Regions from separate parts of the Phytopseudomonas flavescens genome, predicted to be linked through region 2. Evidence: predicted binding sites of a transcription regulator. Region 2 holds the regulator's gene; each other region holds the start of a gene.
What was found. Region 2 encodes FliA, which starts transcription of late flagellar genes. Its sites were predicted from a motif close to CTAAAGTTTNNNNNNNNNNNGCCGNTAA; they were not measured.
Positions count from the first base shown of each region.

Region 1: the regulator FliA is predicted to act here: its motif matches at 1,298-1,325, upstream of FHR27_RS27380 (methyl-accepting chemotaxis protein).
Region 3: the regulator FliA is predicted to act here: its motif matches at 836-863, upstream of FHR27_RS27465 (methyl-accepting chemotaxis protein).
Region 4: the regulator FliA is predicted to act here: its motif matches at 1,149-1,176, upstream of FHR27_RS14060 (methyl-accepting chemotaxis protein).

Region 1 is NZ_JACBYV010000001.1:118,240-120,441, forward strand. Features, by position in the region: gene dapC (succinyldiaminopimelate transaminase) at 1-1,167, opposite strand, end outside; gene FHR27_RS27380 (methyl-accepting chemotaxis protein) at 1,371-2,202, shown strand, end outside.
Region 2 is NZ_JACBYV010000001.1:2,241,627-2,243,828, reverse strand. Features, by position in the region: gene fleN (flagellar synthesis regulator FleN) at 17-847, shown strand; gene fliA (RNA polymerase sigma factor FliA) at 844-1,587, shown strand; gene FHR27_RS09840 (chemotaxis response regulator CheY) at 1,739-2,113, shown strand; gene FHR27_RS09835 (protein phosphatase CheZ) at 2,133-2,202, shown strand, end outside.
Region 3 is NZ_JACBYV010000001.1:3,789,049-3,791,250, reverse strand. Features, by position in the region: gene FHR27_RS16945 (LysR substrate-binding domain-containing protein) at 1-740, shown strand, start outside; gene FHR27_RS27465 (methyl-accepting chemotaxis protein) at 925-2,202, shown strand, end outside.
Region 4 is NZ_JACBYV010000001.1:3,152,235-3,154,436, forward strand. Features, by position in the region: gene FHR27_RS14060 (methyl-accepting chemotaxis protein) at 1-1,101, opposite strand, end outside; gene FHR27_RS14065 (hypothetical protein) at 1,423-2,202, shown strand, end outside.

The DNA of each region.
Region 1 (2,202 bases), 2.1 Mb from region 2:
CCGTGCGGCTTCCACGCATTCCTCGAGCGGTGCGACCAGTGCCAGGCGCACACGGCCGCTGCCGGGATTGAGGCCATCGACTTCCCGCGACAGATAGGAGCCGGGCACCACGGTGACGTGCTCCCGGGCGAACAGTGCACGGGTGAATTCGGCATCGTCGCCCGGTGTTCTGGCCCACAGGTAAAAGCCGCCATCCGGGTGTTGCACGTCGAGCACGCCATCGAGGATTTCCAGCACGGCGGCGAACTTCTCGCGGTACAGATCGCGGTTGGCGCGTACGTGATCCTCGTCCTGCCAGGCGGCTATGCTGGCCAGTTGGGTTTGTACCGGCATGGCGCAGCCATGGTAGGTCCGGTACAGCAGGAAGGCCTTGAGAATCTCCGCGTCGCCCGCCACGAACCCGGAACGCAGGCCTGGCAGATTGGAACGCTTGGACAGGCTATGAAACACCACGCAGCGTTTGAAGTCGCTACGGCCCAGCTCGGCGCAGGCGGTCAGCAGACCGGCAGGCGGGTTGGTCTCGTCGAAGTACAGCTCGCTGTAGCACTCGTCGGCGGCGATGACGAAATCGTACTGGTCGGCGAGGGCGATCAGCTTCTTCAGCGTTGCCACGGGAATCAGCGCACCCGTCGGGTTGCCGGGCGAGCAGAGGAAGAGAATCTGGCAGCGTTGCCAGACCTCGGGCGCCACCGCATCGAAATCCGGATTGAAGCCCAGTTCGGCCAGGCACGGCAGGTAATGCGGCTGGGTGCCAGCGAGCAGGGCTGCGCCTTCGTAGATCTGATAGAACGGATTGGGGCTGACCACCAGGCCATCGACGTCACGCTGGGCGACGGTTTGGGTGAAGGCGAACAGCGCTTCACGGGTGCCGTTCACCGGTAGCACGTGGCGCGCGGGGTCGAGCCAGCCGGCCGGCACCTTGAAGCGGCGTTCGCACCAGGTGGCGATGGCTTCGCGCAGCGCTGCAATGCCCAGCGTGGTCGGGTAGACCGCTAGTTGTTCGAGGTTGTCGGTCAGCGCTTGGGCGACGAACGCGGGGGAGCGGTGTTTCGGCTCGCCAATCGACAGGGCGATGGGCGAACGATCGGCGGCGGGTTGTACGCCGGCGAGCAGGGCGCGCAGTTTCTCGAACGGGTAGGGCTGCAGCTGGGCGAGGGCGTGGTTCATGATGATCCGACGTGTCCTTTGTAAGGCGGCGACAAAGTTGCCGACACTAGCACGTGGGGCGCCCCAGGAAAATTCCCTTTCGCCTGTCCGATGGACAGCCGTTTTGGTCGCCCTGTTGATGTTCGCCTTCCTAAAGGCTGGCCGCTTCGAGCCGATAGCCTGATCGCAAGCCGTATTCAGTCCTACTTTCAGCGAGACCTTCTATGCGCACCCTCAAGTTCAGTCACAAGATCATGCTGGCTGCGTCATTGGTGGTCATTGCCGCCTTCGCATCGTTCGCGCTGTACAACGACTACCTGCAGCGCACCTCGATTCGCGACAACCTGGCGAACTACCTGCACGACGTCGGTCAGGTATCCACCGGCAACATTCAGCACTGGCTCAATGGCCGCATGCAGTTGCTGGACAACCTGGCCGAGTCGGTTCAGGACGACAGCGCGGCTGAGCCACTGGCCAGGAATCTGCAGCACCGCAGCATCGCTTCGGCCTTCCTGTACGCCTATTACGGCCAGAATGATGGCACCTACACCCAGTTTCCCCCCAGCGAGTTGCCCGCCGGCTACGACCCGCGCCAGCGTCCCTGGTACAAGAGCGCTGCGGGCAGCAGCGGCCCGGGCTTGACCGAGCCCTACCTGGCGGCGGATCCCCGCGACGGCCTGCTGATCACCATCACTCGCCCTGTGAGCACGGGTGGTAGCCTTCAAGGTGTGGTCGGTGGCGACCTGAAGTTGCAGACGGTTGACGACATTCTGAATTCCTTCGATCTGGGTGGCATGGGCTATGCCTTCCTGGTCGACGAAAAAGGCACGGTGCTGGTGCACCCTGACAAGAGCCTGGTGCTCAAGAAGCTGCCTGATCTGTTCCCCAGTGGTGCACCGCGCCTCGAGTCCGGTCTGCAGGATGTAGCGGCCGTCGATGGCAGCGCGCGCATCGTCACCTTCCTGCCGGTGCAGGGCCTGTCAGGGGTGCGCTGGTACGTCGGCCTTTCCGTGGATCAGGGCAAGGCGTTCGCCGCTCTGCAGGAGTTCCGCATCT
Region 2 (2,202 bases):
AAGGTGTGTAGATAACATGGGTATGCATCCCGTACAGGTGATCGCGGTGACCGGCGGCAAAGGCGGCGTTGGCAAGACCAATGTGTCGGTGAATTTGTCGCTGGCGTTGGCGGATCTCGGTCGGCGCGTAATGCTCATGGATGCCGACCTCGGTCTGGCCAACGTCGACGTGCTGCTCGGCCTGACGGCCAAGCGCACCCTGGCCGATGTCATCGACGGCCAGTGCGAACTGCGAGACGTGGTTCTGCAGGGGCCTGGCGGCATTCGTATCGTTCCCGCGGCCTCCGGCACCCAGAGCATGGTGCAGCTCACGCCCATGCAGCACGCCGGCCTGATCCAGGCCTTCAGCGACATCAGCGACAACCTCGACGTCCTGATCGTGGATACCGCCGCCGGTATCGGCGACTCGGTGGTGAGCTTCGTGCGCGCCGCCCAGGAAGTGCTGGTGGTGGTGTGCGATGAACCCACCTCGATCACCGATGCCTACGCGCTGATCAAGCTCCTCAACCGTGACCACGGCATGAACCGTTTCCGGGTGCTCGCCAATATGGCGCACAGCCCGCAGGAAGGCCGTAATCTCTTTGCTAAGCTGACCAAGGTGACCGACCGTTTTCTGGATGTCGCGCTGCAGTACGTGGGCGCGGTGCCGTACGACGAATCGGTACGCAAGGCCGTACAGAAACAACGTGCGGTGTATGAGGCGTTCCCTCGCTCGAAGTGCGCGCTGGCGTTCAAGGCGATTGCCCAGAAGGTGGATGCGTGGCCACTGCCGGCCAATCCGCGAGGCCATCTGGAATTCTTCGTTGAGCGCCTGGTGCAACAACCGACTGCAGACACGGCTGTATGACGACAGCCTCTGGACTCCGTATGTACAGCAAGGCAACAGCACGAGATTCACAGCATCAGTTGATCGAACGTTACGCGCCGTTGGTCAAGCGCATTGCCTATCACCTGTTGGCGCGGTTGCCCGCCAACGTGCAGGTGGATGATCTGATCCAGGCCGGGATGATCGGTCTGCTCGAGGCATCGCGCAAATATGACGCCGGCAAGGGCGCCAGTTTCGAGACGTTCGCCGGCATTCGCATTCGTGGCGCCATGCTCGATGAGGTCCGCAAGGGCGACTGGGCACCGCGTTCGGTACACCGCAACAGCCGTATGGTCAGCGACGCAATCAGAAAAATCGAAGCCAGAACGGGGCGAGACGCTAAAGATCAGGAGGTTGCTGCCGAACTCCAATTGAGTCTCGAAGATTACTACGGCATTCTTGGCGACACTTTGGGCAGCCGCCTGTTCAGTTTCGACGACCTGTTGCAGGAAGGCGAAAGCGGCGGACTGCAGGAAGACACGAATTCTTTGCACCATGGGCCATCGCATGAACTGGAAGACGATCGTTTCCAGGCCGCGCTGGTGGATGCCATCAGCAACCTGCCGGAGCGTGAGCGGTTGGTGTTGTCGCTGTATTACGACGAGGAATTGAACCTCAAGGAAATCGGCGAGGTACTGGGAGTGAGTGAGTCGCGGGTCAGCCAATTGCACAGTCAGTGTGCCGCGCGTTTACGCGCGCGGTTGGTGGAATGGCGCGCATAGGGAAATTTCAGGCGCTGGACATACACAGTGGACGCAGCAAAGCCGGGCGCAATAGGTTTGCGGCGTTCCGCCAGGCCGGTTTCACGATTTATAAGCGCTTTGGAATGCCGAGGCGTTTTAGGACTGTACGGAGGTCGACTTGGACAAGAACATGAAAATCCTCATCGTCGATGATTTCTCGACGATGCGACGGATCATCAAGAACCTCTTGCGTGATCTGGGGTTCACCAACACCGCGGAGGCCGACGACGGCACCACCGCATTGCCGATGCTGCAGAGCGGTAGCTTCGACTTCCTGGTGACCGACTGGAACATGCCGGGCATGAGTGGCATCGATTTGCTGCGCGCAGTGCGTGCCGACGAGCGCCTCAAGCAGATGCCCGTGCTGATGGTTACGGCAGAAGCCAAGCGTGATCAGATCATCGAGGCCGCCCAGGCCGGTGTGAACGGCTATGTGGTCAAGCCATTCACTGCCCAGGTGCTCAAGGAAAAGATCGAGAAAATCTTCGAGCGGGTCAACGGCTGATGTCTGCCGCGAGGTTGTTATGGAACACGATGATTCAAAAGAGGCCGACCTCGAGTCGACCCTGAAAAGCAATGCCCGCCAACTGGTCA
Region 3 (2,202 bases), 1.5 Mb from region 2:
ACCTGACCGAGCCGGCGAGTCTGCTGCTGCCGGGCGTGCACGAAGGTTTCGAGTCCCTGGAGCGAGCATGCGCGACCCTGCTCGTGGAGGACGGCACCTTGCGTCTGAAGGCGCCTTCGACCCTGACCATGCGCTGGCTGCTGGCGCGCCTGTCGCTGTTTCGCGCCCGGCATGCAGGCCTTGAGGTGCAGCTCACCAGCGCATGGATGGATCTCGATCGTGTGGATTTTCTCCATGAGCCTTTTGACTGCGCCGTGTTACTCAGCGCAGGCACCTTCAGCAACGAATGGCATAGCGTGCGGCTGTTCGACGAATGGCTGATCCCGGTGTGCGCGCCTGCTGTGCTCGGCGAGCAGCCGTGGGACGTCAGCCGCCTGCAGCAGGCCGAGCTGGTGCATCCGACTCCCGATCGGCGTGACTGGCGCCGCTGGCTGCAGGCCATGGGCCTGACCGACCAGGTGTCGCTCAAGGGCGGCCAGGTGTTCGACACCCTGGAGCTGGGCATCGTCGCCGCCGCCCGCGGTTACGGCGTGTCGATCGGCGATCTGGCCATGGTCGCCGAGGATGTGCTGCTGGGCCACCTGGCGCTACCCTGGTCGACCGCCGTGTCCAGCGGCGAAAGCTATTATCTGGTGTGGCCCAAGGCCCGCCGTGGGCAGGAGCGTTTCGGGCGGTTAGCCGAATTTCTGCTTGCCGAAGTGGCGGCCATGCAGTTGCCCGAGGTCGAGCTGCGCCGTTAGAAGAGCGCTGAAAACGTTCATCGACGAGACGTTTTTATTACTCCACGCAAAAAATGTGGTGATAGCGTCATGATGGCCATTGACGCACTAAAACTCTCAAGTATTCTCCGCGCTCGCCGACTTACAGGCTGATCACAATTTATTCAATTACTCCATACAGGGACGATGGAGCTCGGAGATTTTCATGAACCAACCCCGTTCCCGTATCGCCTGGCAACTGGCGACGGCCCTTGCCGCCATGCTGGTGCTGCTGATCAGCGTCAGCACGCTGTTCGCCCTGCGCTCGCTGAGCAGCGCCAACCTCGTGACCCGTGAAGAGCACCTGGGCAGCGAAGCGCGTCTGCTGGCTGACCAACTGAGCACCTTTCACGACAGCCTGCGCGAGAGCACGCAGCGGTTGGCCGGGTTGTTCGAGCGGCGCTTCAGCAGCGGCTTGACCGTCAGCCCGGACGAGCGCGTTGCGGTGGGTTCATTGCAGGCTCCTGCCCTGTATCTGGGCTCCACGCGGTTGAACAACGAATTCGCCGAAGTCGACGAGTTCCGCCAGCTCACTGCTGGTGTGGCGACCATCTTCGTGCGTGACGGCGATGATTTCGTCCGCGTGACCACCTCGCTGACCAAGCAGGACGGCGGCCGTGCCATCGGCACCGTGCTCGATCGCAATCATCCTGCCTACGCACGACTGCTGGCCGGCAACAACTACGTTGGCCGGGCGCTGCTGTTCGAGCGCTTCTACATGACCCAGTACACCCCAGTGCGTGACAGCGCGGGTCGAGTGATTGCCGTGCTGTTCGTTGGCTTCGATTACACCGATGCGCAGAACGCCCAGTTCGCCAACCTGCAGCGTTTCCGCATTGGCAGCACGGGCTCTCTTGCGTTGCTCGACGATCAGAGCAAGTGGCTGGTGCCTCCTTATGCCGCGCAGCGCCCCGAGCAACTGACCGCCAACATGGCCAGCGTGCTGGGCAAACCGGGCAAAGGTGGTTTCTGGAGCGATGGCGAGCAGCAGTTCTATAGCGTCGCCGTGCCGTTCCCTGGCGGTCCGTGGACGGTCGTGGCGAGCATGCCGGAAGAGGAAATCCAGGCGGTGACCTGGCGCGTCGGCAGCCAGCTGGCGATCGGCAGCCTGGTGACGCTGGTGCTTGCCGTGCTCGCGGTGATCTGGCTGCTGCGCCGCAAGCTGCGCCCACTCGGCGACCTGGTGCGTCAGGCTCAGGCGCTGGGCGCCGGTGACCTGAGCGTACGCCTGGAAGTCACCAGTAACGACGAGATCGGCGAACTGTCGCGCAATTTCAATCAGATGGGGGCTGCGCTATCGACCATGGTCGAGCGCGTCCGCGCCGCTGCCGGTAACGTAAACCAGCGCGCCGAAGCACTGTCCGGTCTGTCACGCGGTGCCTACGAGGGGATCGAGCAGCAGTCCGGTGAGATCAGCAGCATGGCCGGTGCGGTGGAAGAGTTC
Region 4 (2,202 bases), 910 kb from region 2:
TTCGCTGGCCAGGTTCTGGATGCGCTCGGCGCTGTCCTGAATCTCGGTGGCCATCGAATGGGTGCCCTGAATGTTTTCCCGCACCTGCTCGCGGCTCTTCTGCGACAGGCCGTCGGAGGCCGTGGCGGCCTGGGAGGTGGACACGGCATTGCGCGCCACCTCCTCCACCGCACTGGTCATTTCGGTGACTGCCGTGGCGGCCTGTTCGAGTTGCTGGTCCTGCTGTTGCAGGCCGCGGTTGCTCTCTTCAGTCACCACGTTGAGCTGCTCTGCCGCGGACGCCAACTGGGTGGCGGAGCCTGCGATCAGGTTCAGGGTGTCGCGCTGGCTGGTCTGCATCTGCTGCAGCTCGACGAACAACTCGCCGATTTCGTTGCGCCCGGGCACCGACACCGGCTGGGTCAGGTCGCCCCCGGCAATGCGCCGAAAATGCTCGCCCGCCTCGCGCAGAGGGCGCAGCACGCGGCTAGCGATGAAGCCCCAGCACAGCACGGCCAGCACCAGCGTCACCACGGCAAGAGCGATCGCCAGGGTCTGCGAGAGGGTCAGGCGCTGCGCCGACTGCGCGATGATCTGCTTGCTGCGTGCATCCAGTTCGTCGACCAGCTTGACGCGCACCGCCTGCAACTTGGTCATGCCATTACCGGCAGCGATATTCACCTGGAAGTAATCAGCGGCAGACTGCGAGCGGGTAGCCGCACGCTGGCCGACGATGGCCTCGCCGTACTCGGTGAAGGCCGCCTTCAACTCACGGACATAGCCTTGCAATACCGGGTCGGTGATGTCGGCAGTGGCGGACTCGACCTTGGCGATGGCCTCTTTCCAGATGCCCTCACTGCGTACCAGGCGGGCCTCGGAATCCTGCTGATGCCCACCCACCGACTCGATGAACGCAGACGACACGTTGGCACTGGTGCGGATGGCCAGCAACAGAGCGTTGTTGATGCCGTCGATCTGCCGGGTGGCGCGGTTCAGCTCGCTGATCTGCTCGTGACTGAGCTCGGCCGATCGCCAGTTGTTGACCACCGAAAACAGCAGCGCGACGACGAACACGACAAGCACCGCAGCCATTCCGGTGCGGACTTTCAGGTGAGGAAACATGGCGATCGCTCCAGGCAGGAGCCCAAGACGGGCTCGAATGCCTAGAGGTATCCAACGCAGCGGTGAAAACTTTAGATCGACGGTGTGAGTTGTGTGCGATCAACGCACAGCCGTTGCAAGCGCATGCGCATCGAACTGCAGATGAGCATGGCGTTCCGGAGCAGCCCCATTGCCTAAAGAATCACACGAAGCAGCCGTTAATCAGGCACAAGGCTATCGATGCCAACGCTCGCCCAGCGATGGGGTGAGCATCTTGCCCAGGCGCCATCACCGACACGTCGCGCCAGGACTTAGGGATAGAGACGAATAGGGATGGGTGAGATGAGTGACATGCCGGCACTGAGCGCCTACAGAGCCATTGCTCCACGAACCAACCAAGCCTGGCGGGTATCTGCCGAACCTGCGGAGAAATCTGGCGGTGCGAGTGCTGGCGGCAGCAACGCCGCTGCGCTGGCGCAGGGTAATAGCGTGCAGCTCAGCGAGGAGTCGCTGCGCAAATACCACGATTACGCAGCGGCAGTGAGGGCTGGCAGCGTCAGCCACAGCGTGGCGCTTTCCGTGGCCGGCAGGATTCACAACCCAAGCGGGCTCAGCGCAGAAGAGAGCGAAGCCTTTCTCGCCAACCTGCCCATCGACCGGCTGGGCCTCGTGGAGCGTCAGCAGCAGGAAATGAACGCCGCGAATGCCGTGCTTGGCGCCACATCTCGACAGATCGAGCAGACCTATACCGACCTCCTCGAAGCTATCCACGCAGAGCGACCGGACCTGCAGGACGCATCCTTCGGTTTCAGCGTAGAAGCCGGTGGGCGGCTCACGCTCACCAACATCGAGGGGCTCGATAGCGATCAGGCTGCCTGGCTGGACCACGCACTGAATGCATCTGCGGATCTGGTGAAGCAGGCCGGTGAGCTGGCCGATGCGCAGATCGCGCTCTTCAAGGTCGAGAACTTCAGCCTTGGCATCGATTTCGATCGCGACAACTATGCGCGGACCATCGATATCGGTGCCGAGCTGCTGGCACGAGCCGGGGCTCGCGATGCTTCCCGTTCCGACTCCGCGAGCGGTGCGCACCAGAGGAACTGGGACAATAACTGGAGACAG